DNA from 3 places in the Listeria farberi genome. Region 2 is predicted to be linked to each of the others. Evidence: riboswitches for the same ligand, from Rfam matches in the RefSeq annotation. Region 2 holds a riboswitch; each other region holds the start of a gene.
The links. Region 2 has a riboswitch for S-adenosylmethionine ahead of HCB38_RS12960 (methionine ABC transporter ATP-binding protein). Riboswitches for the same ligand answer to the same signal wherever they lie in the genome.
Positions count from the first base shown of each region.

Region 1: it holds a riboswitch for S-adenosylmethionine, as region 2 does, so the genes downstream of both, HCB38_RS10505 (ABC transporter substrate-binding protein) here and HCB38_RS12960 (methionine ABC transporter ATP-binding protein) in region 2, are expected to answer to the same signal.
Region 3: it holds a riboswitch for S-adenosylmethionine, as region 2 does, so the genes downstream of both, metE (5-methyltetrahydropteroyltriglutamate--homocysteine S-methyltransferase) here and HCB38_RS12960 (methionine ABC transporter ATP-binding protein) in region 2, are expected to answer to the same signal.

Region 1 covers NZ_JAARZL010000003.1:234,139-243,227, forward strand. Annotated here, with positions in the region: gene HCB38_RS10480 (bifunctional metallophosphatase/5'-nucleotidase) at 20-2,377, opposite strand; gene HCB38_RS10485 (EAL domain-containing protein) at 2,564-3,313, shown strand; gene HCB38_RS10490 (IMP dehydrogenase) at 3,381-4,889, opposite strand; gene HCB38_RS10495 ((4Fe-4S)-binding protein) at 5,057-5,290, shown strand; gene HCB38_RS10500 (GNAT family N-acetyltransferase) at 5,302-5,580, shown strand; SAM riboswitch class I at 5,719-5,821, shown strand; gene HCB38_RS10505 (ABC transporter substrate-binding protein) at 5,908-7,482, shown strand; gene HCB38_RS10510 (ABC transporter permease) at 7,584-8,534, shown strand; gene HCB38_RS10515 (ABC transporter permease) at 8,545-9,089, shown strand, end outside.
Region 2 covers NZ_JAARZL010000005.1:155,613-166,385, forward strand. Annotated here, with positions in the region: gene HCB38_RS12905 (FecCD family ABC transporter permease) at 1-65, shown strand, start outside; gene HCB38_RS12910 (ABC transporter ATP-binding protein) at 62-853, shown strand; gene rodA (rod shape-determining protein RodA) at 994-2,163, shown strand; gene rodA (rod shape-determining protein RodA) at 2,234-3,409, shown strand; gene HCB38_RS12925 (arsenate reductase family protein) at 3,566-3,919, shown strand; gene gcvH (glycine cleavage system protein GcvH) at 3,959-4,336, shown strand; gene HCB38_RS12935 (thioredoxin family protein) at 4,422-4,706, shown strand; gene HCB38_RS12940 (cation diffusion facilitator family transporter) at 4,900-5,775, shown strand; gene cesR (response regulator CesR) at 5,850-6,545, shown strand; gene HCB38_RS12950 (sensor histidine kinase) at 6,535-7,677, shown strand; gene HCB38_RS12955 (hypothetical protein) at 7,756-7,944, shown strand; SAM riboswitch class I at 8,053-8,171, shown strand; gene HCB38_RS12960 (methionine ABC transporter ATP-binding protein) at 8,261-9,283, shown strand; gene HCB38_RS12965 (methionine ABC transporter permease) at 9,280-9,954, shown strand; gene HCB38_RS12970 (MetQ/NlpA family ABC transporter substrate-binding protein) at 10,019-10,773, shown strand, end outside.
Region 3 covers NZ_JAARZL010000001.1:1,471,237-1,482,009, reverse strand. Annotated here, with positions in the region: tRNA gene HCB38_RS07345 (tRNA-Met) at 1-35, shown strand, start outside; tRNA gene HCB38_RS07340 (tRNA-Asp) at 42-117, shown strand; tRNA gene HCB38_RS07335 (tRNA-Phe) at 122-194, shown strand; tRNA gene HCB38_RS07330 (tRNA-His) at 222-294, shown strand; tRNA gene HCB38_RS07325 (tRNA-Gly) at 316-386, shown strand; tRNA gene HCB38_RS07320 (tRNA-Ile) at 411-484, shown strand; tRNA gene HCB38_RS07315 (tRNA-Asn) at 491-563, shown strand; tRNA gene HCB38_RS07310 (tRNA-Ser) at 596-686, shown strand; tRNA gene HCB38_RS07305 (tRNA-Glu) at 692-763, shown strand; partial or broken gene HCB38_RS07300 (MFS transporter) at 824-2,016, shown strand; SAM riboswitch class I at 2,076-2,182, shown strand; gene metE (5-methyltetrahydropteroyltriglutamate--homocysteine S-methyltransferase) at 2,289-4,586, shown strand; gene HCB38_RS07290 (aminotransferase class I/II-fold pyridoxal phosphate-dependent enzyme) at 4,607-5,731, shown strand; gene metC (cystathionine beta-lyase) at 5,724-6,896, shown strand; gene HCB38_RS07280 (bifunctional homocysteine S-methyltransferase/methylenetetrahydrofolate reductase) at 6,893-8,746, shown strand; gene HCB38_RS07275 (1,4-dihydroxy-2-naphthoate polyprenyltransferase) at 8,779-9,717, opposite strand; gene HCB38_RS07270 (isochorismate synthase) at 9,892-10,773, shown strand, end outside.

The DNA of each region.
Region 1 (9,089 bases), on a different contig from region 2:
TTAGTGGGTTTTTTCTTTATTAACTTCTTTTACGCAAAGTATAAAGCGCGGTAGCTGTTAAAATAGCTCCAAACACAGTTGCAAGTCCTGCTGTATCACCAGTGGTTGGTAGGGAAGTGTTGGAAGGTGTCCCTGTGTTAGATGTATTTGGTGTAGAGGTTGTTGGGTCTTCGGTAGTTGTAGTTCCGCCAGTATTTCCGGAGCCATTACCGTTATCTGTGCCACTATTTCCATCTGTTTCGCCGTTATTTCCGTTGCCATTGTCCGTTCCACCATTACCGTTTCCATTATCTGGAGGGGTAGTTGAAGCTGCTTCTTGAACAGTTGCTTGGAAAGTGGTGCTGTAGCCGTTTGTGTCAGTGATTGTTGTTGTTACTTGGTCACCCTTTTTGAGGTTTAAAGAAGTAACATCTACGGAAAACTTACCGTTTGCGTCAGCTGTTGCGTTAGGTCCGGCAGCGAGTGCCATTTTTGCATTAGCAGTTGCTTTTTGAACGGAGACAGTTGCGCCAGGCAAAGTAGTTCCAGTTAGATTTTTATCTTTTTCAGCTAATTTATTGATTTTTGTTGCATCTTTGATTGCTTTGATAGCTGCGTCTTCGGTTTCTTTGTCGATTTCAGCTTGGGATTTGTAGACTTTACGACCTTCTTTTTGAGCTGTAATGACTTTTCCAGCAGCTTTTTGGTCTTTGATGTAGTTGATGAATGTTTCAGTGTCTGGGTCGATTGCAGTTACTAGGTTTGCTTTTTTAAAGGCTGAGAATCCATCGCCACCGCCAAATAGGAAGTCATTGATTACGACTTTGTATTTTTGGTCAGCTTTTAAAGGAGTTCCATCTTCTGTTGTAACACTTGCCACTTTATACGCGTGATCTAAATCATCTGTATCAGTGAAAGTATATTTTAATCCAGAAATTTGTAGGAAATAAGTTTGGTTGCTTAAATATTGTTGGTTTAGAGCTTCCAAAATATCAGCGCCAGTCATTTCCACTACTTGCAAAATGTTACCAAATGGTTGAACAGCTTGAGCCGCACCCCATGTGATTTCGTTTTGGCCATTTGCAAGACGAGTAGTAAGATCAGAACGGATTCCGCCATTGTTAGTCATAGCAAAATCGACATCGGCGCCGGCTTTATTTGCCATGTAACGTTGTGCATCCGTAATCATGTTACCGAGCTCGGATTCTTTATCATCAATTGCTTTGTTATCTGGATTTGTATCACGAGAAATAACGTCTTTATTTGCTAGTCCGATAGTTTCGTTGATAACACCTTCAATGCGGCTTTTCGCATCTTCGGTTACAGTGGTAATATCGGCATTTGGTGTGACGCTTCTCGTGTTGTATGTAATTTTAGCGTCAGGTGGTGTAACGAAATCGCCGGTTGTTTTATCAAGTTCGCCAGTTACATCTGAAAAAGCTTTACCATTGTTGTAACTTTGAACAATACGAGTTTTTCCAACTAATCCGTTTGTGTATTGGTGATTGTGCCCTGCAAGGACTAAATCGACCGAGTTATTTGGGTCTAATTCATTTGCTTTGGTAATCATATTAGCAGCTTCCCCGGCTACATCTTGTTTTGTTCCAGTGTTTGGGTTTCCGGTGGAAAGTGCTGGAACGTGGGATAAAACAACGATTGCGTTAACGCCTTGATTTCTTAGTTCAGCAGAGTATTTAACGATTGTTTCTGCTTCATCAAGGAAATCGTAGTCTTTAATATGATTTGCAAGAACTAAATTAGGAATTTCTGTTGTAACGATACCGATGAAGCCAACTTTGACACCATCAATTTCTTTTACATAATATGGTAAAAAGCCTTCTGCGACTGTGTTTGTTCCTTTGTTGACCACGTTAGCTGCGACGATTTTCATGTCACTTTTAACGCGTGGATAAGCTTCTACGATTGGTCCGAATTTGTTTGTAGAAACTCCGTCCAAAATTCGTTTGTATTCAGGTAATCCTTCATCAAACTCATGGTTACCTAATGTGCCGACTTCGAAATTCATTTTTTGGAGAACTTTCATCGTTGGCTCGTCTTGAAGTAAACCTGATACTGCTGGACTTGCGCCGACCATGTCGCCTGCTTGAACACGGATAGCATTGTCAGTTGTTGCTCCAGGATTTGCCTGTAAAAATGAGTTAGTGGCATTATCCAAATTGGTAGCTAAGTAATCTGCTCCGCCAATTGGTGAGCCCGATGCATCTTTAGAGGCTGTTTCAAGCGCTCCGTGGAAATCGTTTATTCCCAAAATCTGGATAGGAACTGTATCTGCTGCTGCTTGTGCTGTTGTCCCGGTGAATGGTGCTGTAAGTCCGATTGTGAGCCCTGCTACGAGTAAAACATGTGTAGTTTTCTTGAAAAATTTGTTCACTTTCACACTCTCCCTTTTTTCGCCAGTGGCAATTTGTAAGCGCTAACTCATGGGTGTCTAGCTATAATTGTAGCAAAGAGGAATCACCCTAGCAATAGGAAATATGGATTTTGTGTAAATGTAGTGATAATATTTGGCTATATTTTCATTTCGACGGAAAAAAGGGTAAACTAGAGAAAAAGGAGGGTTAAGATGGATATCTCGAGTACGGAAATATGGGATGCGATTAGGAGAAATAGTTACTTGCTGTATTATCAACCAAAAGTAGACGCGAAAACAAATAAAATTATCGGTTTTGAAGGTTTGATTCGACTAAAAACTGCGACGACTATTCTAGCTCCAATTGATTTCTTTGATGATATTGTCCTTTTAAATGCAACGCGGGAAATGCAAGATTTTGTCGCTGAAACAGCGATAAAACAAATTAACCAGTTAGGTGGACGCTTTTCAATTTCGATTAATATTCCGGCGCATTATGTAGCGAGCAGTACGTATATGACTTTTTTACATGATTATGTGAAAGAAAATTTAAAGTATCCGGAATGCCTAGAAATAGAGATTATCGAACGGGGTGAAATAACGGAACTTGCTATCGCGGATAAAAACTTACGAAAAATAAAAAACCTTGGTGTCAAAGTGAGTATGGATGATTTTGGAAAAGGTTATAGTTCGCTTGCGTATTTGCGCAGCTTGCCGATTGATATTGTGAAAACAGATATGTCATTTATCGCGCTTTTAAAAACAGATCGAAAACAGCAAATTATTATTCGCGCGATCGTCAATTTGTGCCATGATTTAGGCGGAAAAGTGGTTACAGAAGGTGTGGAAGATATGGAACAAGTGGAAAAATTAAAGGAAATGAAAGTAGACTATTTTCAAGGTTATTATTTTAGTCGACCATTACCGATGGAAGATATTAAAGAAAAATATTCTTTTGTGTAGAAGAGTATATAAATAAAAAATTGGTTGGTGTGAGAATGGTAATTTACCAAATTCACACCAACCAATTTTATTTGATTAAATTGTTTGAAGCATCTTTTACAACAACGTCATGTGCGCCGCCTTCTACGATAGAAGTAGAAGATACAAGGGTGATTTTTGCTTTTTGCTGTAATTCTGGGATATTAAGCGCACCGCAATTACACATGGTAGAACGGACTTTACTAAGGCTGATTGCGACATTGTCTTTCAATGATCCAGCGTAAGGAACATAAGAATCTACGCCTTCTTCAAAAGATAATTTCTTGTCGCCGCCAAGGTCATAACGTTGCCAGTTACGCGCGCGGTTAGCCCCTTCGCCCCAATATTCTTTCATATATGTGCCGTTTAAATTCACTTTATTAGTAGGGCTTTCGTCAAAACGGGAGAAGTAACGACCAAGCATGATGAAGTCAGCTCCCATTGCGAGTGCTAGCGTCATATGGTAGTCATAAACAATTCCGCCATCAGAACAAATCGGGATGTAAACACCTGTTTCTTCAAAATATTCATCGCGGGCTTTAGCAACATCAATTAGCGCAGTTGCCTGTCCGCGACCAATGCCTTTTTGTTCGCGCGTAATACAGATTGAACCACCACCCACACCAACTTTGACAAAATCTGCGCCAGCATCAGCAAGATAACGGAAACCATCACGATCAACGACATTTCCTGCACCAATTTTAACCGTATCCCCGTATTTACCGCGAACGTAGTCAAGTGTGCGTTTTTGCCACTCGGAGTAACCTTCAGAGGAATCAATACACAGAATATCTGCTCCTGCTTCTACTAATGCGGGAACGCGTTCTTCGTAGTCGCGCGTATTAATACCAGCCCCAACAACGTAACGTTTCGAGGAATCAAGCAGTTCTAATTTATTTTCTTTATTAGAGTCATAGTCTTTACGAAACACCATGTGAACCAAGTGTTCGTTATCGTCTACAAGTGGCAGGGCATTTAATTTGTTGTCCCAAATAATGTTGTTAGCTTCTTTTAAAGTGGTCGATTTTTTAGCAGTAACTAGTTTTTCAAAAGGCGTCATGAAATCTGCTACTTTTTCATCAGGACTCATGCGCGTTACGCGGTAGTCGCGACTTGTCACGATACCTAGTAATTTACCGTGCGCTGTGCCATCTTCTGTAACTGCAACTGTGGAATGACCAGTTTTTTCTTTTAAATCAAGAATATCTTGGAGGGTTTTATCTGGGCTAATATTAGAATCACTAATAACGAATCCAGCCTTATGATTTTTCACGCGGGAAACCATGGCTGCTTCACTTTCGATGGACTGGGAGCCGAAGATGAATGATACGCCACCTTCTGTAGCAAGAGCAATACCCATATTATCGTCAGAAACAGCTTGCATAATTGCGGAAACAAGCGGAATGTTCATTGTGATTGCAGATTCTTCACCCTTTTTAAACTTTACGATTGGTGTTTTTAAGCTAACATTAGTTGGAACACATTCAGCGGATGAGTAGCCTGGAACAAGTAAAAATTCACTAAATGTGCGGGACGGTTCTTCAAAATAAAATGCCATTATTTCCACTCCTTCTTCTATTTTTAAATGAATTTATAAAATATCTTTATTATTTCAATATCTGGTTAGAAAGTCAATGATTGGAAGTGCTTTTTCATAACGTTTTCTTTTAATAGATGAGTGGAATATAATAATGATAGGTAAACTTTCGCGAAGGAGGTAATCAGATGGATGAAGAAACATTATTAGAACAAGGCTATCGTAAGTATCGCGGGGCGGACATAGATATTTATTTTAATACAAATGTTTGCGCGCATTCAGGTAATTGTGTAAAGGGTAATGCAGAACTTTTTAATTTAGATAGAAAGCCTTGGATTGTGCCAGATAATGTATCAAAAGAAGAGGCAAAGCGTGTGATTCATACTTGCCCTAGTGGAGCGCTTCAATATATAGAGAAATAGGAGGATATCAAATGCAATATAAAAATGGTGAAAATAGAATTTATGCGGTAAATGATGAAGGAGTAGAAGTTGGCGAAGTGACTTTTGTTCCAACTGGGGAAGATATGTTTATTATTGACCACACAGGTGTAGATGATGCTGCACGTGGCCAAGGGATAGCGCAAGAACTTGTGAAACATGCTGTCGAAAAAGCGAAAATAGAAGGAAAGAAAATTATTCCGCTTTGCCCGTTTGCTAAAGCTGAGTTTTCCAAGAAGCCAGAATATCAAGTAGTACAAGCTTCAAAATAAGAAGAGTAGACTAGGTTTTATTCCTAGTCTATTTTTATGAATTAATTTTTAAAAATCCAGTTTTCTCTTCTTGACATCTGGTTCTTTTCAGTGTATCTTTAATTCACAGTAAACTTATAGGAATAATAGTATTACGTTTTCTTATCAAGAGTGGTGGAGGGAATCGGCCCAGTGAAACCCGGCAGCGGAGCGCAAGTTCTATGCTAATTCCGATCAGAAGTAATATTCTGGCAGATAAGTAGTAGCTTTTAATGAGGCGCTTCGATTCTGACCAAAAAACAGAAGAAGCGTTATTTTTTAGCGCTTAAAGAGGGGAGTTTTTGTTAGATGAAGAAATTTTTATTAGTAGCGGTTATCTCGGTTTTTGCCTTGGTGTTAACGGCTTGCGGTGGTTCTGGCGCTAGTTCAGACAAAGCAAACGGTTCAGGCAAAGCGAAAGACGGCGGCTCTCTAATTATCGGCGTTACAGGAGATCCAGAAGTTATCAATCCTAACTATGCTTCTGACCGAGTAACATTAACGATTCAACAAGCTGTATACGCACCGCTATTTTGGGAAGTTGACGGGAAACCGGCACTTGCAAAAAGCTTAGATATTTCAGATGACAACTTAACTTACACTGTGAAACTAAAAGATGGTTTAACTTGGCATGACGGTAAGCCTTTAACTGCAGACGATGTAGTATTTACTGTAAATTCTATTTTAGACACAAAACAAAACAGCCCGAACCGCGGCAACTTTGTTTTTGATGATAAACCTGTAAAAGTAGAAGCAGTAGACGACACAACGGTGAAATTCACTTTACCAACTGTTGCTCCAGCCTTTGAAAATACAATTAAAACGTTCTTCCCAATTCCAAAACACATTTTTGAAGGGGTAGAAAACATCGAGAAAAGTGATAAAAACAAAAATCCAATCGGCTCAGGTCCGTACAAATTTGTTGAATACAAAACGGGCGAATATGTTTCCCTAGAACGATTCAACGACTACTTTGACGGTAAACCAAAATTGGATAAAGTTACTTTCCGTATCACAAAAGATCAAAACGCAGCTAATTTAGCCTTGCAAAATGGCGAAATTAACTTAAAATCCATTCAACCTTCCGATAGAAAAAAAGTAGAAAAAGCGAGCGCGGTAAACATTATCACTTACCCGGAAAATCGCTTAAGCTATGCGACATTCAACGAAAACCAACCAGCGCTTAAATCAAAAGAACTTCGCCAAGCCCTTTCTTATGCGCTTGACCGTGAAGAAATCATTGATGCAGCATACGGTTCAGATGAATACGCAAAACCAGCTTCCTCGTTCCTAACAGAAAATACGAAATACTTCACGGATAAAGTAGAAACATACGACCAAGACATTGCCAAAGCGAAAAAATTAGTAAAAGAAAGTGGTTTTGATACAAGTCAAAAACTAACTGTTTACTATTTAAACAACAGTAAATCACAAGAAAGTATCGCGCTTTACCTGCAACAACAATACAAAGAAATCGGCGTGACACTTGACTTGAAACCAACAGATCCAAATGCACTAAGCAACATCACACTTGACCGCAAAAACGCAGACTACTCTATCGCACTAAATGGCTATATCATGGGGAACGATCCTGATGCATATAAATCTCTATTTAAAAGCGATGAGCCATACAACTACGCTAACTATCACAACAAAGATCTGGATGCACTTTGGGAAAAAGGTGCTGTAACTGCGGACGATAAAGAACGTCAAGAAATCTATGAAAAAATCCAAAACACCATTGCTGATGATGCTGTAATTTATCCAATTTCTTATGATAATGCAGTGCTAGCTCTTGATAGCCGTTACGGTGGCCAAAAAGCTGCAACACCACAACCAGTAACAATGTTCCGTGATCTTTCTAAACTATATTTAACGGAATAATAATTAAAAATCATTCGTAAAAAATCTGGCCTGCCATGCTTGTTTTTGGCAGGTTCAGGTTTTTACTTGTCATTTTTAGTGTTTTAGATAGGAGATAAATTATGCTAAAAACAATCATAAAACGCGTATTGCAAATTATTCCGATGCTATTTATTATCTCGATTATTTCGTTTGCACTTATAAAATTAGCGCCCGGGGATCCCGTGAACTCTTTTGTTACGCCTGATATGAATCCTGACGATGTAGAGCGGATTAGACAGAGCTTAGGGCTGGATCAACCGATTTATGTACAATATTTTATTTGGCTTGGAAACTTGTTGCAAGGGAATCTTGGTTATTCGATTGTGAACAGCCAACCAGTTTTGCAACAAATTTTAGAGAGAATTCCGGCGACACTTGGTTTGGTGGGAACTTCGCTTGTTCTGACGCTATTATTATCGATTCCACTTGGTTTAGTTGCGGCGAATTATGAAAATACGTGGATTGATAAACTGTTAAACGGGATTTCATATATTGGGATTTCGATTCCGATTTTTTGGTTTGGGATGATTTTAATAGATGTATTTTCGATTCAATTAGGGTGGCTGCCAAGTCTAGGGATGCGAACGATTGGGGTTGACTCTTTTTGGGATATGGCGGAACATGCGATTTTGCCAGTTATAACGCTGACTTTCCAAGGGTGCGCGGCATATTATCGCTACGTCCGTTCGAATACGATTAACCAATTAAAAGAAGAATATGTTTTATTTGGTTATGCGAAAGGTCTATCCAAAGTGCAAATTATGGGGCATCATGTCTTGAAAAATTCCTTGCTACCAGTTATAACACTACTTGGGATGTCACTTCCGCAAGTCATTACAGGCGCTTTTATTACCGAAAGTATTTTTTCATGGCCGGGAATGGGCTCGCTTGGAATTAATGCGATTTTCCAACTAGATTATCCGGTTATTATGGCGATTACGCTATTTTCAGCGCTGTTATTAATTATCGGAAACTTGTTGGCCGATTTAGCTTATATGATTGTCGATCCGCGGATTAGGGAAATGGGGTGAGGAATTCATGATGCGATTAGATTTTTCGAAAAAAACAATGCAGGATTTCGAGCGGGATGCAGAAGTTGTTCACGCAACACGAGAGCGGAGTTTTTGGCGTTTTATGCTGGCTGACCGCCGCGCTGTTTTTGCGACGAGTGTGCTGATACTTATTACGGTGGCTTGTATTTTCGCGTTCCTTTCGCCTTATGACCCTAATGCTCTTTCCGTTCAGGACAAACTGATGCCGCCAAATTCGTCGCATTGGTTTGGGACGGATGACCATGGTCGGGATTACTTGACGCGCGTCTTGTACGGCGGCCGGGTCTCGCTACTTGTTGGCGTGTTTGCGATGATGATTGCCGTTGTCGTTGGAACACTCGCGGGGACCGTTAGTGGCTACTTTGGTGGCTTCATTGACAATATGGTGATGCGTTTTCTAGATATTTTCATGTCAATTCCGTCATTTTTCCTACTAATGATTTTAAATGCGTACTTAAAACCAGGAATTTCAAACATTATCATCATTATCGGATTGCTTTCTTGGATGGAAGTGGCGCGGATAGTCCGAGCAGA
Region 2 (10,773 bases):
TGCTTGCGATGATTGGCGCGCCATTCTTCTTATTCCTACTTCAAAGAGGGAGGGTTGCTTCATGAAACCTGCATTAGAACTAAAAAATGTTTCTTTCTCACGCAAAAGAGATTTTGAAATGAAAGACGTGAATGCACAAATTCCAGAAGGTAAAATCACGACACTTATCGGTCCAAATGGTTCAGGTAAATCAACTATGCTTCGTTTGATGATGCGCCTTTTGACGCCTGATAGCGGAGAAGTTTTGCTTGGTGAAAAAAATATTACGGATATTCCTTCTAAAGATTTAGCAAAGAAAATGACAATGCTATCTCAAGCGCCTGAAGGTTTAGTCGATGTGATGGTGCATGACTTGGTAGCTTATGGACGCTTACCGCATAGAAGTTGGCTCTCTACATTACAAGAAGATGATGAGGCGGTTATTCAGTGGGCAATTAAAGTGTGTAACTTAGAAGATTTAGCGTATCGACCACTTCACTCGTTATCTGGTGGTGAACGTCAACGCGCATGGCTTGCAATGGCTCTTGCACAAAAAACACCCATTTTACTACTTGACGAGCCGACAACCTATTTAGATATTGCGCATCAACTTGAACTTTTAGATTTATTAGTTCATTTAAATAAAGAATATAATTTAACGATTGTGTTAGTGTTACATGATTTAAATCAAGCTGCAATCTACAGTGATTATGTTTTTGTTTGCGAAAATGGGCAATTAGTCAAAAATGGTACGCCTCAAGAAGTTTTTACAACAGCGCTTTTGCGAAATGTCTTTCATATTACGGCAGATATTACTGAAAAAGATGGGAAGCAGCACATTCACCCGCTTACTTCGACTAGATTTGAATATTAAAGAAAACAGAAAGAAGATTAGAATTTGGTGAAAAAGCTTCCTATCCAAGAGAAACTTTATTATAATAGATGAAGGCTGTTGCTCTTTTTAAGAATAGCAGCTTTTTTACATTTAAATCTAAACATAAAGGACGGAAAGCAATGGCTAGAAAGAGAAAAAAGGCAGTTCGAGTTGACTATGCGATTATATTCTTGATGATGTTGCTTTGTATTATTGGTTTAGTGGCTATTTATGTGGCAGGACTTGTCAATGACCAATATACAAATAATTTTTTGTTGCAACAGTCTATTTGGATTGTTATTTCTACTGGGGTAGTCGTTGTTATTGTACTTTTTTTCGATTATGATCGGCTTCAATGGGCAGCTTATTACTTATATGGGATTGGAAACTTGCTTCTAATTCTTGTATTAATTGTTGGTGATGAGCGTAAAGGTTCAAAAAGCTGGATTGGTATTGGCTCACTTGGTAGCTTGCAACCATCAGAGTTAATGAAGAGTTTCTTAATTCTCGCGCTTGCAAAAGTAATTTGGGACCATAATAAAAAATATCAATTACACACGGTAAAATTAGATATGCAATTATTGCTTAAAATAGGCATCGTTTCTATCGTTCCCCTTGGACTAGTTGCGCTTCAGCCAGACCTAGGAACGATTTTAGTATTTATAGCTATTATCATCGGAATGGTCTTTATTAGTGGCGTTACGTGGAAAATTTTAGTACCAGTATTTAGTTCAGTTGCTTTACTGGGTGGGACGTTAATTTATTTAGTTATGTACAATCAAGATTTTTTACAAAAACTAGGATTTAAACCATATCAATTTAAACGAATTACTTCTTGGCTTAGACCTGAAGAAGATCCACTTGGAGACGGTATGCAACTGCTCCGTTCGATGCAGGCAATTGGATCCGGGCAGTTACAAGGAAATGGTATTGGCAACCAAGCAATTGCTATTCCAGAAAACCATAATGATTTTATTTTCTCTATTATTGGTGGTAATTTCGGTTTTATTGGTGGCTGTGTGCTTATTATGTTATACTTTTTACTGATTTACCAAATTATTCGAGTGGCACTAGATATTGGTATTCCTTTTTATTCGTATATTTGTACAGGTGTTTGCTCAATGATTTTATTTCACGTTTTAGAAAATATCGGGATGACAATTGGTCTTCTTCCAATTACCGGTATTCCACTACTTTTTGTCAGTTATGGGGGAAGCTCTCTTCTTGGCGCATTTATGGCACTTGGCCTCGTATTGTCTGCTAGATATAATGCCCCGGAAGTTAACTTAGGGAAAGGGAATCGCGTATGATTTTCTTTTTTAAACTGTTTGGGAAAAAGCATTAGTTTACACAAACCAACCAGTAAGGAGTAATTAAATAATGAATCAACAAAATAAACTAGCTGGACGCATTGATTACGGAATTGTTTTATCAATGATGTTACTTATGATAATCAGTTTGGTGTCCATTTATAGTGCGCAATTAACAAATAATCAATATGATGCTAACTTTGTTGTAAAACAAGGTATGTGGTTTGTGGTTTCGACGTTTGCAATTATTGTCGTGATGCAACTGGACTATGATCGACTCACGAGATGGGCTTATTACTTTTACGGATTAGGTCTATTTTTACTCGTTTTTGTTTTGCTTTTTGGGAAAGAAGTAAAAGGAGCAAAAAGTTGGATTGTTATTCCATTCTTAGGAAACATTCAGCCATCTGAGGTTGTAAAGGTTATTTTAATTGTCGTTTTAGCGAAAGTAATTTGGGACCATAACCGAACGTATAAGGTCCATCGTTTTAGTTATGATGCTTGGTTACTTTTGAAGATTGGCTTGTTTACGTTAATGCCACTTATTCTTATTATGCTGCAACCCGATCTAGGGACGGCACTTGTGTTTATCGCTATCATGTCGGGAATGATTCTTATTTCCGGAATTACTTGGAAAATTATCGTGCCACTTTTCGGTTCAATTGCAGCAATTGGGACAGCGCTCATTTGGATGGTTATTTATCACCAAAATTGGCTAACTAGCCTTGGTTTTAAACCATATCAATTTGAGCGGATTACGACATGGATAAATCCGGAGAATGATCCTCAAGGCGGAGGTTATCAAGTACTGCGAGCGATGACAGCAATTGGTTCTGGACAGATTTCCGGAAATGGTGCAGGATATGATGCCATCGCTATTCCAGAAAATCATAATGACTTTATCTTTACTATTGTAGCTGGAGATTATGGCTTTATCGGAGCGAGTATTCTCCTTGCAATTTATTTCTTATTAATTTACCAAATTATTCGGGTGGCGCTTGATGTGGGTGTACCATTTTATTCTTACATTTGTACGGGTGTTGTAATGATGTTAATGTTCCACGTGCTAGAAAATGTGGGGATGAATATCGGCTTATTACCGATTACAGGTATTCCGCTTCCGTTTATTAGTTACGGTGGTAGTGCTCTACTCGGGAATATGATGGCAGTCGGGCTAGTTCTCGGGATAAGATTTAATTTTAAAAAATCTATGTTTGAAGTTAAAGAAGAAAATCATGTCTCCTAAAAGAAAAATACAAAAGTCAAAAGTGGCTTTTGTATTTTTAAAAATCCGGTATGAATACGCTTTCAAAATATCTGTTTTTTTATAAGGGTTGCTGTTTGTACTTTCAGAAAAAATGCACTATGATAGTAATAGAATGCAATCGGAGGGAGATGCAAAATGATTAATTTTTATTGGTATCCAAAATGTAGCACCTGTAAGAAAGCAAAAGCATGGCTTGAAAATGAGCATATTAATTTTAAAGAAGTAGATATTAAGACTGAAACCCCAACTGCCGAAGAATTACAAAAATGGCATGAGGTCAGTGGACTCCCAATTCGTCGTTTCTTTAACACAAGTGGCATTAAATACCGCGAACTTGGACTGAAAGATAAACTTGATACACTTTCGCTGGAAGAAGCTTATAAATTGCTCGCTTCAGATGGTATGTTAATCAAACGTCCACTAACTACGAATGGTAAAGAAGTAACGCTTGGTTTCAAAGAAGAAGAATTTGAAGCAACTTGGAAATAGTCAATATAGATAATTGTAAGTAAAAGGAGGAGTTTTGAAATGAGTTTACCAAAAGACTTATTGTACACAGAAGAACATGAATGGGTGAAAGCAGAAGACGGTAGTTATATTATTGGAATTACTGACTTTGCTCAAGATCAATTAGGGGATATTGTTTTTGTTGAATTACCTGAAGTTGGCGATACAGTAACAAAAGGTGATTCAATTGGTAGCATTGAATCTGTAAAAACAGTATCTGATTTTTACGCACCAGTAACTGGTAAAGTAGTTGCTGTTAATGAAACATTAGAAGATGAGCCAGAGCTAATTAATAGCAACCCATATGACACGGGTTGGATTTTAAAACTTACTGAAGTAGAAGATGCGGACGTATCAGCTCTTTTATCAAGTGATGATTACGAAAAAGTATTAGACTAATTTTTAGAGGGCCGGCTTGGGATAACCGAAGCTGGCTTTTTTTTGATAGGAGGCGTTTTTCCTGGAAATTTGGGATAAAGAAAGTTTGCGGACGTCGCAAAAAAATGGTGCGGACTTCGTTGTCTTCTTTTTTACGCCAATGTGTGGTAGCTGCCAAATAGCAAGTCGTCTTGTGGATGTAATTTTAGAAGCGGACGGGATTCATACAGAAGTCGCAAAAGTTGATTTGAATTATGTGCCCGATATTGCACAAAGTCTTGAGATCACATCGGTCCCCGCGTTAGTTAAATTTAAAAACGGGCAACCAGCCGATTTAAGCTATCAACTACATGATGCAACAGCCATTTTTAAATTCCTGTATAGTGAGTGATACAGGAGTTTTTTCTGTGTTATAATTTGCCCTGATGCAAAAATGTTTCGTTTCCGATATAGAACTGCGTTTAGCTAAAAACGTTGCTATAGACACAATTCTGCTACTTGTGATAAGATAATTCGAGTTGTTAAATAAGTGTTTTATAAAGAGAAATTTTTAGTGAAACATAAAAATATCGGGGGCTTTTTCTATGAACCATTCTAATCTTACTATTTTATCTGTTTGTAGTAATTTTGTTATTGTTGTTCTTAAATTAATTATCGGCTTTTTTACAGGTTCAGTGGCAGTAATTTCGGAAGGGATTCACTCGTCAATGGACTTATTTGCGTCAATCATAACTTTCTTCTCGATTAGGATTTCTAATCAACCGGCTGATGAAGATCATCCATATGGGCATGGAAAAGCAGAGAATATTGCGGGAACTATTGAAACATTACTTATATTTGTAGCGGGCATTTGGATTATTGTTGAATCGGTTAATAAACTTATAAACCCGCACGAAATTCGTTTTCCAGCGCTTGGTATTATGGTAATGCTTTTTGGCGCTATCGTGAATATTATCGTGTCTCGTATTATCAAAAAAGCAGCGGATGAAGCTAATTCTGTTGCGATGAAATCCAATGCATTACATTTATATACAGATGTTTTCACATCACTTGGGATTGCCCTCAGTTTGTTTCTTGTATACATAACAGGGTGGCTTTGGTTAGATCCAGTCATCGCAATTTTAACAGCGTTTTACATCATGTATGAGGCTTACAAATTATTAAAGGAGTCTTTCCCACCATTAATGGACAAACGTTTGTCTGCAGACGAAGAAGAGGCTATTAAGCAAATTATTCTAGCTCATAAAACAAAATTTATTGAATTTCATGATTTTCGCTCAAGACGAGCAGGAGCGGAAGAATATATTGATTTTCATTTAGTCGTATCTTCTTCGATGACGATTGAAAGTGCCCATTCGCTATGTGATGAAATTGAAAGAGAGATTATGAATTTTTATTCTAAAGCAGAAGTTCTTATCCACTTAGAGCCAGAAGAAGAACGAGTTTTCACTAGAATTTAATCCAAGCTCTTTCTATTCGATTTGTTGCTAAAGTGTTACAATAGGTAGAAATAAGGATGGAAAGGACAATGAGTATGACAACTTCTATTTTGATTGCCGATGATGATAAAGAAATTGTAGATTTAGTGAAATTATATTTACAAAATGAAGGTTATACGATTTATCAAGCTTATGATGGCGCGGAAGTATGGCGTTTAGTGCAAGAAAAGCAACCTACATTAGTGATTTTAGATATAATGATGCCGGAAATGAATGGCTTAGAAGTATGCCGTTTAATGAGAAACAATGGTATTTTGACACCGATTTTAATGCTCAGTGCAAAGGCAGAAGATAATGATAAAATTATGGGACTATTAACTGGAGCGGATGATTATATGGTTAAACCATTTAATCCGCTAGAGCTCTCAGTTCGGGTTAAAGCGATTTTAAGACGAATGCAACAAATGAGTCAAGCAGAGCCAATAAGTCAAGATAAAGTCATTATTGGGCCAATTGTAATTGACCGTGGTCTTCATGTAGTAACAGTTGATGGAAAAGAACTTCATTTAACAACTTCAGAATTTGATATTTTATTTTTACTCGCGAATGAACCAGGTCGTGTTTTTAGTTCGGAATATATTTTTGAGAAAATTTGGCAGGAGAAAGCGCTTGGAGCAAGTAAAACAGTCATGGTTCATATTAGCAATTTGCGAGATAAGTTAAGAGATGCTATGGGCGGAGAAAATGTTATTAAGACAATTTGGGGAGTAGGGTACAAAATTGAAATCTAGACTAGAAATGCTGTTTACGAAAATTAGTCATGTGATGAATGTTTGGCAGGCGACTTTTTTTGCAATCGTGTCTTGGATTTTTGCTTTGATTACTGTACAAACTATTTATTTATGGAGTATTTCTATTCGTGATGATTCTTTATTTTTGCGTGAATTGACGCAATCTATGGTCCAATTATTTGGACCGAATAAATATACTCGGATAATGCAGTCATTTTGGATGTTATCGCTGAAATTTTTAATTATCTTTTTGATTGCTTGTTTATTCTTTGCGTTCTTTTATCGCTTGATGCGTCAACGAATATTAAAAAAACAACTACAAACGATTAATTTTGCTTTAAATGACGGAAAGCCCGTTGATACAGAGAGTTTTGTTCCGGAAATTCAAGAACTTGAGCGAAACATTGAAAATATGCGTGAACGACAAAATAAATTAATGAAGCAGGAAGAACAGGCGCAGCAAGCTAGAAATGACTTAATTACAAATGTCTCACATGATTTACGGACTCCTTTAACGTCGATTTTAGGATATTTAAGTTATATTCATGAGGACCGTTATCGTGATGAGATAGAGCTGCGGTATTATACGGAACTTGTATACGGAAAAGCTCGTCATTTGCATAAACTGATTGATGATTTATTTTCTTATACCAGACTTGATAATGTAGAATACCAACTTAAAAAAGATGAGCTAGATATTATTGAACTACTAAGCCAATTAGTTGCTGAATATGATGGTCGTGCAGCTGAACGTAATATGAAGATTGTAGAACATTTTGATGCAAAAAAATTAATTATAAGCGGCGATGGTAACCAAATTATGCGTTTGTTTGAGAATTTATTTTCCAATGCGCTTAGATACGGAGAAGGAAATAAACAAATTGATGTAAGCGCGAAAAAAGAAGATAATATGGCTGTTGTGCGGGTCACTAATTATGGTGAAGAGATTCCAACCGTTGATTTGCCTTATCTATTTGAACGTTTTTACAAAGTAGATAAAAACCGGACAACCACGGGGACGGGGCTAGGGCTTGCAATCGCTAAGTCTATCGTTGAAAAACACGGTGGAATTGTTACCGCAGAGAGCAAACATCGCCAAACAAGTTTTATCGTCAAATTGCCTCTCATTTAATCTTTAAAAATTCTTAAATGTTTCTTTCCTTGTGATTTATGTTCTTTCAGTAGAATATAAATCACGGAGGAGAGAAAAATGAAAAAACATATTGTTTTAATTGTTGTTGCTTGTATCACGGTCATTGCGGTATTTATGTACATAATTCAAGTCAATAGTAGCGAACTTAAATACCAAAATAGAGCTCAAATTAAAATAGCCTCTCAGTTAGCTAGCCACGGATATCTGGGAGAAAATAGTATTAATAATAAATTAAATTACAAATAAATTCGTATAAATAAAAAAGTTATTGACAAAGTGTACCGGAAAAGGTAATATGAAAAAACAAGAAACGTCACTATAGTCACAAATGAAGTGATATAATAATATGTAGAAATCTTATCCAGAGTGGTGGAGGGAAATGCCCTATGAAGCCCAGCAACCTAAACAATAATTCATTATGTGTTTAAGGTGCTAAGTCATGCAGAACAACTAATTGTTCTGAAAGATGAGAAGGAAGTTAGCCCATTTGAAAAAATGCTGCCTTTCTGCTCATTAGCAGGAAGGCTTTTTTGTATATCAGAATGTAGAAAAGGTGATAGAGATGATTACATTACAGAACGTCGTAAAAGAATATACGTCCAGAAATAACAAAGTTCTCGCAGTCGACCATGTCGATTTAGAAATTGAACAAGGTGAGATTTTTGGAGTAGTTGGTTATTCAGGTGCTGGTAAAAGTACGCTAATCCGAATGTTCAATGGATTAGAACTACCAACGGAAGGATCTGTTGAAGTAGATAATCTACTAATTAGCCAAATTCGCGGTGGGAAATTAAGAAAAGCGCGCCAACAAATCGGTATGATTTTCCAACATTTTAATTTATTATGGTCAAGAACCGTTGCAGAAAATATTGCATTTCCGTTAGAAATTGCTGGAGTACGTGGTGAAAAAAGACGTTTCCGAGTCAATGAACTAATCCGGCTTGTTGGTTTAGAAGGAAAAGAAAACGCCTATCCCGCTGAACTAAGCGGCGGACAAAAGCAACGCGTCGGTATCGCAAGAGCGCTCGCCAATAATCCTAAAGTATTGCTTTGTGATGAAGCTACATCCGCACTAGATCCACAAACAACCGATGAAGTTTTAGAATTACTATTAGATATAAATAAACGTCTCAACCTAACTATCATCGTTATCACCCACGAAATGCATGTTATCCGGAAAATTTGTAATCGCGTGGCAGTCATGGAAAACGGGAAAGTTGCTGAACTCGGTGACGTACTAGATGTTTTCCGTCATCCTAAAGAAAAAGTAACGCAGCGCTTCGTTCGCCAAGTAACTGATTCAGACGAAACAGAAGAACTAATCCATCTATTACTCGATAATTACGCAGAAGGTAAAATCGTTAAACTACTCTTCATGAGTGAAAATGCAACTCAGCCTGTGATCTCTCAAGTAGCAAAAGAAAATGATGTAATGCTAAATGTTCTTCACGGGAACTTAACTCAAACGCAAAACGGTGCGTACGGAACATTATATGTCCAAGTTTTAGGCACGGAAGAAGCGATAGATGCTAGTCTAACACAGCTCCGTCAACTTAAAGTAGAAACGGAAGTGTTAGAACGATGACGAAATTACAAGAATTATTCCCAAATGTTGATTTTCAAATGATGTGGGTGGCCACACAAGAAACGCTATATATGACACTTACTTCATTATTTGCAGTTTTTTTACTAGGAATCGTGCTAGGGTTATTACTATTTTTAACCAATAATAAAAAACATGCCGGATCGCGCATTTTATACTGGATAACAGCAATCCTCGTTAATGTATTCCGTTCCATTCCTTTTATTATTTTAATCGTGTTACTTTTACCGATGACAAAATCGTTAGTCGGAACTGTAATTGGACCAAAAGCAGCACTTCCAGCTTTAATTATCTCAGCAGCTCCGTTTTATGGTCGAATGGTAGAAATTGCTTTTCGTGAAGTGGACAAAGGTGTTATTGAAGCCGCTAAATCAATGGGCGCGAACATGTTTACCATTATTGGTAAAGTGCTCATCCCAGAAGCCCTACCAGCGATTATTTCTGGTATTACAGTGACAGCCATTTCTCTCGTTGGATTCACAGCGATGGCCGGTGTTATTGGTGCAGGAGGGCTTGGAAATACAGCTTATCTTGAAGGATTCCAACGTGGGCAACCTGATGTAACGGTCCTTGCGACAATTATTATCTTAATTATTGTCTTTATTTTCCAGTTTATCGGCGATTTCCTAACAAAACGAACCGATAAACGCTAACCAAAGTATATGAAGCAATTTATATAAAAAAACGCGGAATCCCCGCAAAAAAGGAGAGAATTTCATGAAAAAGGTTCTTGGTTTAATTTTCACATTAAGTTTAGTTTTAGTACTTACAGCTTGCGGTGGCTCCTCAGATAAAGCATCATCTGATAAAGACGATAACAAATTGGTAGTGGGTGCTTCTAATACACCTCATGCGCAAATTTTAGAACAAGCAAAACCGATTTTGAAAGATAAAGGGATTGACTTGAAAATTGTTAAATATACAGACTACGTTATGCCTAACAAAGCCCTAGAAGAAGGCGATTTAGATGCTAACTACTTCCAACATAAACCATATCTTGAATTAGAAGAAAAAGAAAAAGGTTACAAATTTGCTGATGTTGGCGCAATTCACATCGAACCAATGGGCATTTATTCTAAAAAAGTAAAAGATATTAAAGATTTAAAAGACGGCGCGCAAGTCTTACTTTCTAATTCAAAATCTGACTGGCCGCGTGTGATTGGTATTTTTGTAGATAATGGACTTTTAACGCTTAAAGACGGTGTGAAAGCACAAGATGCAACCTTTGACGACATTAAAGACAATCCGAAAAACTTGAAATTCAAATATGATTTTGACCCTGCTTACTTAATGACTGCATATAATAATGAAGAAGGCGATGTTGTCGCTATTAACTCAAACTTTGTTGTAGACCAAGGTTTAAATCCTTCTAAAGATGCTATTGCAATCGAAAGCAAAGATTCTCCGTATGCTAATATCGTTGTAACTACGGACAAGAAAAAAGATGACAAAAACATTAAAGAACTAGTTAA
Region 3 (10,773 bases), on a different contig from region 2:
CCCGAAGGTCGTAGGTTCAAATCCTGCCCCCGCAATAGAGTGGTTCCGTGGTGTAGGGGTTAACATGCCTGCCTGTCACGCAGGAGATCGCGGGTTCAAATCCCGTCGGGACCGCCATTATGGCTTGGTAGCTCAGTTGGTAGAGCACTTGATTGAAGCTCAAGGTGTCGGCAGTTCGATTCTGTCCCAAGCCATTCTTTTTTAAACATTTTTGCCTTATGGCGGATATGGCGAAGTGGTTAACGCACCTGATTGTGGTTCAGGCATTCGTGGGTTCGATTCCCATTATCCGCCCTTTGTTTTAAATTTTATTATGCGGGTGTAGTTTAGTGGTAAAACTACAGCCTTCCAAGCTGTTGTCGTGGGTTCGATTCCCATCACCCGCTTTTTACCATGAAAATAGTTTTCTAGGGCCTATAGCTCAGCTGGTTAGAGCGCACGCCTGATAAGCGTGAGGTCGATGGTTCGAGTCCATTTAGGCCCATTTTATTCCACAGTAGCTCAGTTGGTAGAGCAATCGGCTGTTAACCGATCGGTCGCAGGTTCGAGTCCTGCCTGTGGAGTTATTCTTTCAAAATAGAATATTTATATATCTGGGGAAGTACTCAAGTGGCTGAAGAGGCGCCCCTGCTAAGGGTGTAGGTCGCTCGCGCGGCGCGAGGGTTCAAATCCCTCCTTCTCCGCCAGATATGGCCCGTTGGTCAAGCGGTTAAGACACCGCCCTTTCACGGCGGTAACACGGGTTCGATTCCCGTACGGGTCATCTGAAAAACAATGTCGAACATCGACATTGTTTTTTTTAGTAAGTTTTTGGAGGTGTGCTATGGGGGCAAAAGGGAAGTTTTGGATTTTAACGATGGTTGTAGCCATATCTGGATTGTCTCAGGGAGTTTTACTGCCACTTATTGCAATAATTTTGGAAGAAAAGGGAGTAAGTGCAGGAATAAATGGATTTCATGCCACAGGAATTTACTTAGGAGTTTTATTGATTTCTCCATTTATTGAAGCACCATTACATAAATATGGTTATAAACCTATAATATTAGTTGGTGGAGCGCTTGTTGCAATTGCAATATTTGCTTTTCCTATCTGGTTTAATTTATATTTTTGGTTTATATTGCGATTACTTATTGGGATAGGGGATCATATGTTGCACTTTTCTTCACAGACATGGATTGGTGCAATGAGTGATCCTAGTAAGCGTGGTCGGAATATGGCTATTTATGGTTTGTTTTTCTCTGTAGGGTTTGCAATTGGGCCACAGTTAGTCAATTTGGCGAAAATAAGTGCTAACTTGCCTTTCTTTTTATCAGGTATTTTAGTTTTAATTGCTTGGAGCCTTGTTTGGTTTGTTCGAAATGATTTTGTTGGAGAAAAAGCTGTTATTCGAAAAATTTCTTTTTGGGGAAGTTTAAAACGTTTTTCGGGTGTATTTAAGATGGCTTGGATGGCAATGATTCCACCATTTTTATATGGAATTCTTGAGACGGGTCTTAATGCGACGTTTCCAGTTGTAGGATTACGTGATGGACTTGATACAACAATGATTGCGTTAATTATTTCTTCTTTTTCAGTTGGGACAATTATTTTTCAAGTACCGATTGGAATTATTAGTGATAAATTTGGTCGGAATAAAATGTTACCTTTTTTAATTGGAGCAGGGGCTATTGTTTTTGTATTGATAGCTTTTGTTAAGACACCTATTTTCTTTGTGATATTCTTCTTTGTTTTAGGGATACTACTAGGCTCGCTTTATTCTTTGGGATTATCTTATATGACTGATTTGACACCTCTCGAACTACTTCCGGCTGGAAATATTTTGGTTGGAATGTTCTTTAGTCTAGGGAGTATTATTGGGCCGAGTGCTACGGGAATGATGATTGGTGTTTTTGGAAATCAAATATTTTATTTTGTGATTGCTGGAATCCTGTTGTTAGGCTGTTTATTGTTAACTTTTGGAAGACAAAAAGAAGCACTTTGAAAAAAATTAAAAATTTAATGATTGACAGTTTTTAGTTGCAAGTGGTATGATGATTTCAATCCAATTTAGGTGATTGAAAAAACTAAATAAATTACTCTTATTATGAGTGGTAGAGGGACTGGCCCGTTGAAACCCAGCAACCTTTCAATTCGTTGAAAAGGTGCTAAATCCTGCGAAGTGTGATGCTTCGAGAGATAAGAGAGACTTAAAAAGTTTCACTGTATTTGTGTATCGAAACTTCCAAACCTCTCTAATTCTCTAGGGAGGTTTTTTATTGGCAAAAAATGGAGAGGATAAGGTGATAGGTATGGTAAAGGCGATTAGTTCAAACTTGGGGTATCCGAGACTTGGGGAGAAACGTGAATGGAAACGTGCGTTAGAAAAGTTTTGGAATGGTACGATTTCTGAAGAAGAATTATTGGCGGAAACGAAGGCTTTAAGATTACATGCGCTGAAAAAACAACAAGATAAAGGAATTGATCTGATTCCAGTTGGTGATTTTAGTTTTTATGATCAGGTGCTTGATACGAGTGTGACATTTGGAATTATTCCGAAACGTTTTCAGCATAATGGTGGGAAAGTTTCCCTAAATACATATTTTGATATTGCACGTGGTAAGAGTGATGCGGTTGCCTCTGAAATGACGAAATGGTTTAACACGAACTATCATTATATTGTTCCAGAACTTGCTGATGCGGATCCGAAAGTATTAGATAATCGGGCGCTTTACTATTACGAAGAAGCCAAGAGAGAACTTGGTATTGAAGGGAAACCAGTGCTAGTTGGGCCGATTACTTATTTAAAACTAGGAAAAGGTAGCGATGCGGAAAGTTTTGAAGGATTATTAGATAAATTTATTCCGGCGTATGTAGAAATTTTGAAAGGTATCGAAGCTGCTGGTGCTACATGGGTGCAAATTGATGAGCCTTATCTTGCAACTAGCTTTGATAAATCAGAAATTGCTTTCTTCGAAAAAGTCTATCAAGCATTTCAAGTAGCGGTTCCGAATTTGAAAATTGAGTTACAAACTTATTTTGAAAGTTTGGATTATTATGAAGAGGTTGTTAATTTGCCAGTAGCAGCTGTAGGAATTGATTTTGTTCATGATCATGGGGATTCGCTAAAAGCACTTAGAGATTACGGATTTCCGGAAGATAAGTATTTAGCGGCTGGTGTAATTGATGGTCGAAATGTTTGGCGCAGCGACTTGGATGCGAAACTAGCGCTGCTTACGGAGATTGCGAGTTATGTGGAAGATGGGAGACTGATTGTTCAGCCATCTAACTCATTATTGCATGTTCCGGTAACGAAGCTAAATGAGCCAGATTTGGATGAAGTAATTCTTGGTGGTTTATCATTTGCTGATCAGAAATTAGATGAAATTGCTGTTTTAACCAAAGCTTTGACGAATGGCGCGGAAAGTGTGGCGACTGAACTAGAAGAAGCTCGTGCAGCAGTGAAGGCGCTCAATGAATCGAGTCATCGAAATAATTTAGAAGTACAAGAAGCAATAGCTAATTTAGCAAATGTACGAGTGGACCGGGAGTTGCCATTTGCGGAACGAATTAAATTACAGCATGCATGGTTGAAATTACCGCTATTCCCAACGACAACGATTGGAAGTTTTCCACAATCATCTGAAGTTCGGAAGACGCGTGCAGACTGGTTAAAAGGTAGTATCACGGATGCGGAATATAATGCTTTTATTGAAAAAGAAACGGCGCGCTGGATCAAAATTCAAGAGGATTTAGATATTGACGTATTGGTCCACGGCGAATTTGAGCGGACAGATATGGTGGAATATTTCGGTCAAAAACTGGCTGGTTTCCAAGCGACTAAATTTGGTTGGGTACAATCATATGGGTCAAGAGCAGTTCGTCCACCACTAATCTATGGGGATGTTGCTTTTACAGAAGAAATTACGGTAAAAGAAAGCGTCTATGCCCAGTCATTAACAAAACGTCCGGTGAAAGGGATGTTAACAGCACCAGTCACTATTATTAATTGGAGTTTTGTTCGTGATGATGTCCCTGAAAGTGTTGTTGCGAATCAAGTTGGGCTGGCGCTTCGTAAAGAGGTTGAAGCATTAGAACGCAATGGTATTAAAGTGATTCAAGTCGATGAGCCTGCTTTACGTGAAGGGTTACCACTTAAACAAGCACGATGGGAAAAATATTTGGATGATGCAGTTTATTCGTTTAAATTAACAACTGCTTCGGTTCAAAATGATACGCAAATTCATACACATATGTGTTACTCGGATTTTGACGATATCATTGATACGATTAGTGCTCTAGATGCTGATGTAATCTCAATTGAAACTTCAAGAAGCCATGGGGAGATAATTTCGACATTTGAAGAAGTGACTTATGATAAAGAAATTGGCCTTGGGGTTTATGATATTCATAGTCCACGTGTACCGACTGTGACAGAAATTCAAGATAATATTCGTCGGGCGTTACGTGCAATTGATGCAAAACAATTTTGGATTAACCCAGATTGTGGCTTAAAAACGCGGAAAGAGCCTGAAACGATTGCGGCGCTGCAAGATATGATTAAAGCGACTAAAGAAGTTCGTGCGGAATATCAAGTATTAGAGAAATAAAGGAATGGAGGAGAGGTAATATGGCAAAGCTGAAACAAGAGACGATAGCAGCGCAAATTGGAAATAGAAAATGTGAAAGAACGGGTGCTGTCAATATGCCAGTCTACTTCTCTACAGCTTACCAGCATGCCGATCTTGGAGTATCAACGGGGTATGATTATACTAGAACTGGGAATCCAACGCGAGACGCTTTACAGGAAGCGCTCGCAGCACTCGAAAATGGGACACATGCTTTTGCAACGAGTTCAGGAATGAGTGCAATTCAACTGGTTTTCCAGCTTTTTAAAACCGGCGAACATATTATTAGTTCGCAGGATTTGTATGGTGGGACTTTTAGATATTTTGAACAGTTTGGTGCCCAGTATAATATTGGATTTTCGTATTGGGACGGTCTAGACATTGCGGATTTGGAAAAATTAATTCGTCCTGAAACGAAGGCGATATTTATTGAAACACCAACAAATCCATTGATGCAAGAAACAGATATTACGGCTGTGTCTAAATGGGCGCATGCACATGATTTGCTTGTAATCGTGGATAATACATTTTATACACCAGTTTTACAGCAGCCATTATCTTTGGGAGCGGATATCGTGATTCATAGTGCGACAAAGTATCTTGGAGGACACAATGATGTGCTGGCTGGCGCGGTAATTGTGAAAGAAGAACAACTTGGGGAATTCTTTTTTGATCAATTAAATGCGACAGGGACTGTGCTATCACCATTTGATAGTTGGTTATTGATTCGTGGGCTTAAGACACTTGTTTTACGTGTAAGGCAGCATCAAGCAAATGCACAGAAAATCGCAGTCTTTCTGGAAGCACATGAGTTAGTAGAGGAAGTTCGCTATCCTGGGCGTGGTGGAATGATTAGTTTCTTTATTCGAGATGCGGCGCTTGTATCGCCACTTTTGAAAGAGCTGGATCTGTTTACTTTTGCGGAAAGCTTAGGCGGGGTGGAGAGTTTGATTACTTATCCAACGACGCAAACACATGCGGATATTCCAGAAGAGTTGCGGAATTCTTACGGACTCACTGACAAATTGTTACGTATTTCGGTTGGTATTGAGGCGAGCGAAGATTTGATTGCGGATTTATCCAAAGCGCTCGATACTGTTCTAGAAGGGGTGAGCGCTCGTGGTTAAAGAATATGCGCAAGACACAGCTGTGATTAAAGCGAGCCTCGGGATTGATAAAGAGACTGGTGCACTTAATACGCCAATTCATTTATCTTCTACTTTCCATCAACATGACTTTGATAACTATCATGCGTATGATTATGCGAGAAGTGGAAACCCAACAAGAGAAAAAGTGGAACAGGCGATTGCGGAACTGGAAGGTGGTACGGATGGTTTTGCTTTTGCTAGCGGTATGGCAGCTGTATCTGCGGCACTTTTTACACTTTCTAAAGGAGATCATTTTATTATTGCGAAGGATGTGTATGGTGGGACATTTCGTTTAGTTGAGCAGGTTTTGCCGCGGTTTGGGATAACGCATACGTTTGTTGATACGACGAATATTGACGAGGTCGCCAAGGCATTTCAGAAAAATACAAAATTGGTTTACTTAGAAACACCTTCTAACCCGTTGCTCCACGTAACGGACATTCGGACGGTTTCTAAGCTTGCGAAAGCGAATGGGTGCTACACGTTTGTTGATAATACTTTTTTAACACCATTACTTCAAAAACCGTTAGATTTGGGTGCAGATTTAGTTATTCATAGCGCGACGAAGTTTCTTGGTGGACATAGTGATGTTTTAGCAGGACTAATTGTCACTAATAATCCTAGTTTGGCTGAAGCGGTCTACTTTTTGCAGAATTCGACTGGTGGAGTACTTGGTGTGCAAGATTCATGGCTCTTGCTCCGTGGTCTTAAAACACTCTCAGTACGGATGAAAGCGGGGACGGAGACAGCAGAAAAAATTGCTTTGTTTTTAAATGCGGAGCCAGATGTAGTTGCAGTGCATTATCCAGGGCTGCCTTCTCATGCGGGCTATGAGATTCAAGTGGAGCAAGCAACAAGTGGTGGTGCTGTTTTATCGTTTGACCTTGGTAGTGAAGAAGCGGTGCGTGAACTAGTAACACATTTGGAATTGCCGGTATTTTCTGTGAGTTTAGGTGCGGTGGAGAGCATTTTATCGTATCCGGCTAAAATGTCTCATGCGGCTGTTCCGGAAGAGGAGCGTTTGGCACAAGGGATTACGCCAGGACTATTACGTTTCTCGGCTGGATTAGAAGATGCTGATGATTTGATTGCTGATTTAAAACAAGCACTTTCATTCATTAAGAAGGGAAGTGTTGCGAAGTGAATTTAAGAAAAGATTTAAGTGAAAAGGTATTAATTGCTGATGGTGCGATGGGCACTTTGCTTTATTCTTATGGAGTGGATCGTTCATTTGAGGAGCTGAATTTATCTCATCCGGAAGATATTGTGGCGATTCATAAAGCATATATTGGAGCAGGAGCAGATATTATCCAAACAAATACCTACGGCGCGAATTATATTAAATTAGCGCGATATGGGTTAGAAGATGAAGTGAAGCGTATTAATCAAGCGGCCATTCGATTAGCAAAAGAAGCAGCAAGAGGGACTGGAACGTATATTTTTGGTACGATTGGCGGAATAAATGGGGCGGTAGATGCAAGACTTCCAGCGGCTCCACTGGAAGAAATCAAGCGAAGTTTTAGGGAACAGCTATACTGTTTTTTATTAGATGGTGTGGACGCGATTTTGCTAGAAACCTATTATGATTTAGATGAACTTAAAACAGTGTTAAAAATTCTTCGTGAGACTACTGATTTGCCAGTAGTTGCCAATGTTTCTATGCATGAGCCGGGAATTCTTCAAAACGGGAAAAAATTACCGGATGCGCTAGAGGAACTTATTGCGCTTGGAGCAGATGTGGTTGGCACTAATTGTCGACTTGGTCCGTATCACATGGCACGTGCGCTTGAAACTGTACCGCTGTATAATAATGCTTATTTGGCTGTTTATCCAAATGCTAGTTTACCTGAAATGCAAGAAGGAAAAGTAATTTATCAATCGGATACGGATTATTTTGAACATTATGGGGAGATTTTTCGGCGAGAAGGGGCACGTATTATTGGCGGTTGTTGTGGAACGACGCCAGACCATATCCGCGCTTTAAGAAAAGGGCTTGAAACCACGAAACCTATCTTGGAAAAAGAAGTTCGGCCGATTTTGGAGCTAGTTCCAGAAGAAGTGGAAGACGTGGAATCGGGCGAGCGCTTGCTTGATAAAGTGAAGGAACGTTTAACAATTTTAGTTGAACTAGATCCACCACGGACTTTTGATACAACGAAATTTTTTGAAGGAGCCCAAGCACTTGACGCGGCGGGAGTTGATGCAATTACAATTTCGGATAATTCGCTTGCCACACCACGGATTAGCAATATGGCCCTTGCTTCGATTTTGAAGCATGAGTATGGTATTAAACCACTCATTCATCTAACAACGAGGGATCATAATTTGGTAGGGATGCATTCGCACGTGATGGGATTCCATAAATTGGGACTGCATGATGTGCTTGCAATTACAGGTGATCCAACCAAAGTAGGGGATTTCCCTGGAGCTTCATCGGTGTTTGATTTAAGGTCAGTGGAATTAGTTCAGCTGATTAAAAAATTCAATGATGGAATTTCTTATACGGGGAAGTCGCTGAAAGAAAAAGCGCGATTTCATGTTGGTGCGGCGTTTAACCCAAATGTACTTAATTTAGAAAAAGCGGTTCGTTTAATTGAGCGCAAAGTGGAATACGGTGCCGATTATATTATTACACAACCAATTTACGATGTTAATAAAGCTGTTTTACTAAAAGATGCATTGCGAAAAGCAAATATTGATGTGCCGCTTTTCATTGGTGTTATGCCATTATTATCTAGTCGAAATGCGGAATTTCTGCATAATGAAGTTCCTGGAATTCGTTTGACGGATGAGGTGCGTGAAAGAATGAGAGAAGCGGAGGAGCACGGTCATGCCAATGAAGAAGGTATGGCGATTGCTCGTGAATTAGTGGATGCTATTTGTGAGCATTTTCAAGGGATTTATATCATTACGCCATTTTTACGATACGATTTGTCAATAGAACTGGCGAAATATATTCAAAATAAACAACAAGTCCAGATAGTTTCTAAATAAAAAACTGGTTGTCATGAAGACAACCAGTTTTTTTACATGAATAGGTTTCTAGATAATAGGCTTAAAAGATAAGCAATCGCTAGTGTGATTCCAAAGATAGTTAATGCTTTAGAAGTGGATTTCATGGCTGGAACCATCGTAATCGGCGAAGTTTTACCGATGAAACGACGAACAGCTCGAATAGCTTCTGGCAAACTAAGTAAAATTAGAAGTGTCCACCACGGAGCATTTTGTGTGAAAATAAGGGCGATTTCAAATACATAACTGAACAGAAAAGCAGCTGCGAAAAGAACGGTTGCCCATTTACGACCTAATAAGATAGCTAAGGTTAAACGACCATTTTTTTTATCAGGCACTAAATCACGAATACTATTAGCAAGTAGCAAGTTACCAACGAGTACCATCACAGGAATCGATACATATACGATAAACGAACTAATAAATTCTGCTTGAATATAGAAGGAAATGAAAGTAATAATTCCTCCCATAAAGAATCCTGCCATAATTTCTCCAAACGGCGTATAAGCAATAGGATAAGGTCCTCCTGTATAAAGAAAACCAACAAGCATACAAATGGCGCCAAGTAGACCCACATACCAATTAAGTTCCATGGATAAATAAACCCCACCGAGAATGGATAATATGTATAAGAAAATGGCCAGGAATAAAATAAACCCGGGGCGCATACCATTACGAACGATGGCGCCACCATTTCCAACCGAGTGCTCATCATCTTGCCCTTTTTTGTAATCAAAATATTCATTGAATAAATTGGCGGATGTTTGTATAAAGAAACAAGCAATTAGCATAACGATAAAACGTGTAAAATGAAAACTGGTGTAGCTCATTGCGACCGAGGTTCCAAGAAATACAGGAACAAAAGAGGCTACAAGTGTATGGGGGCGAAGTAATGTCCACCATTTTTGAAATCCAGTTTGTTTTGTAAGTGCAGATTTTGAGGCATTAGCCATGTTTTTCTCTCCTTTTTCACTTCCATATGTTTCAGATGTCTACCCTTCATTTTAGGGAAATATTGCAAGAACGTCAATAATTAATGACGAAATGATAGAAAAAACGCAAACCAAGCAGTTTGGCTCTATTTTTGGTATAATAGAAGATGTGAATGTAAAAGGAGAGATAAGCATATGAATACTAAATTGCCTCTTGATTTATTTAATCAAGCGAAACGTAGCGCAAGCCAAGATCAACCGGCTCTATTTAGCTGGGTAACTGAGTTAGATGAATTAGTGTCTCCAGTCAAATTGTTTAAAAAAGCTGGTACGGCTTTTAAAGGTGAACGTTTTTTCTGGCAAAATCCAGAAATGACACTAACGATGACCGGCTTTGGCGTAACGAAACAATTTTTGGCGGAGAAGAAAAAAGATGCTTTTCTTGGACTGCAAGAGAAAATTGAAAAAAGGCTGCGCACTTGTGTAACAAATGCAACATTGGATGCAACTGGGCCAATTTACTTTGGTGGTTTTGCTTTTGATCCTGAACGGGACACAGAGAAAGAATGGCAAAGTTTTAAAGACGGCTTGTTTTATTTACCATTATTTATGTTAACGAATAAAAATGGTAAAAGTTATTTAACTGTTAACCTGTCTATCTATTCAGATGATACGGAAAGCAAATTAGAAGCTGTGTTTAATCAATGGCAAAAAATCATTCATCAAGAGGTTAATGAAGCTGAAATGGCATTACTTACAGATTTTAAGGAGATTGGCAAAGAACATTTCCTAGAAACTGCGAGTGAAATTATCGATATGATTAATCATTCAGAAGACGTAAAAAAAGTTGTTTTAGCTAGACGAATGGGCTTGCGTTTCCAGCGCCAAGTAGATAGTGCAATTATTTTAGAAAATATGCTAGCAACACAAGAAAATAGTTATTTCTTTCTTATTGAAAAGGGAACAGGAGTATTTTTCGGGGCGACTCCTGAAAGATTACTTGCGGTTAATGGGGATGAAATTCATTCGTCCTGTGTGGCTGGTTCTACGGAACGAGGCATGACCGAAGAAGCAGAC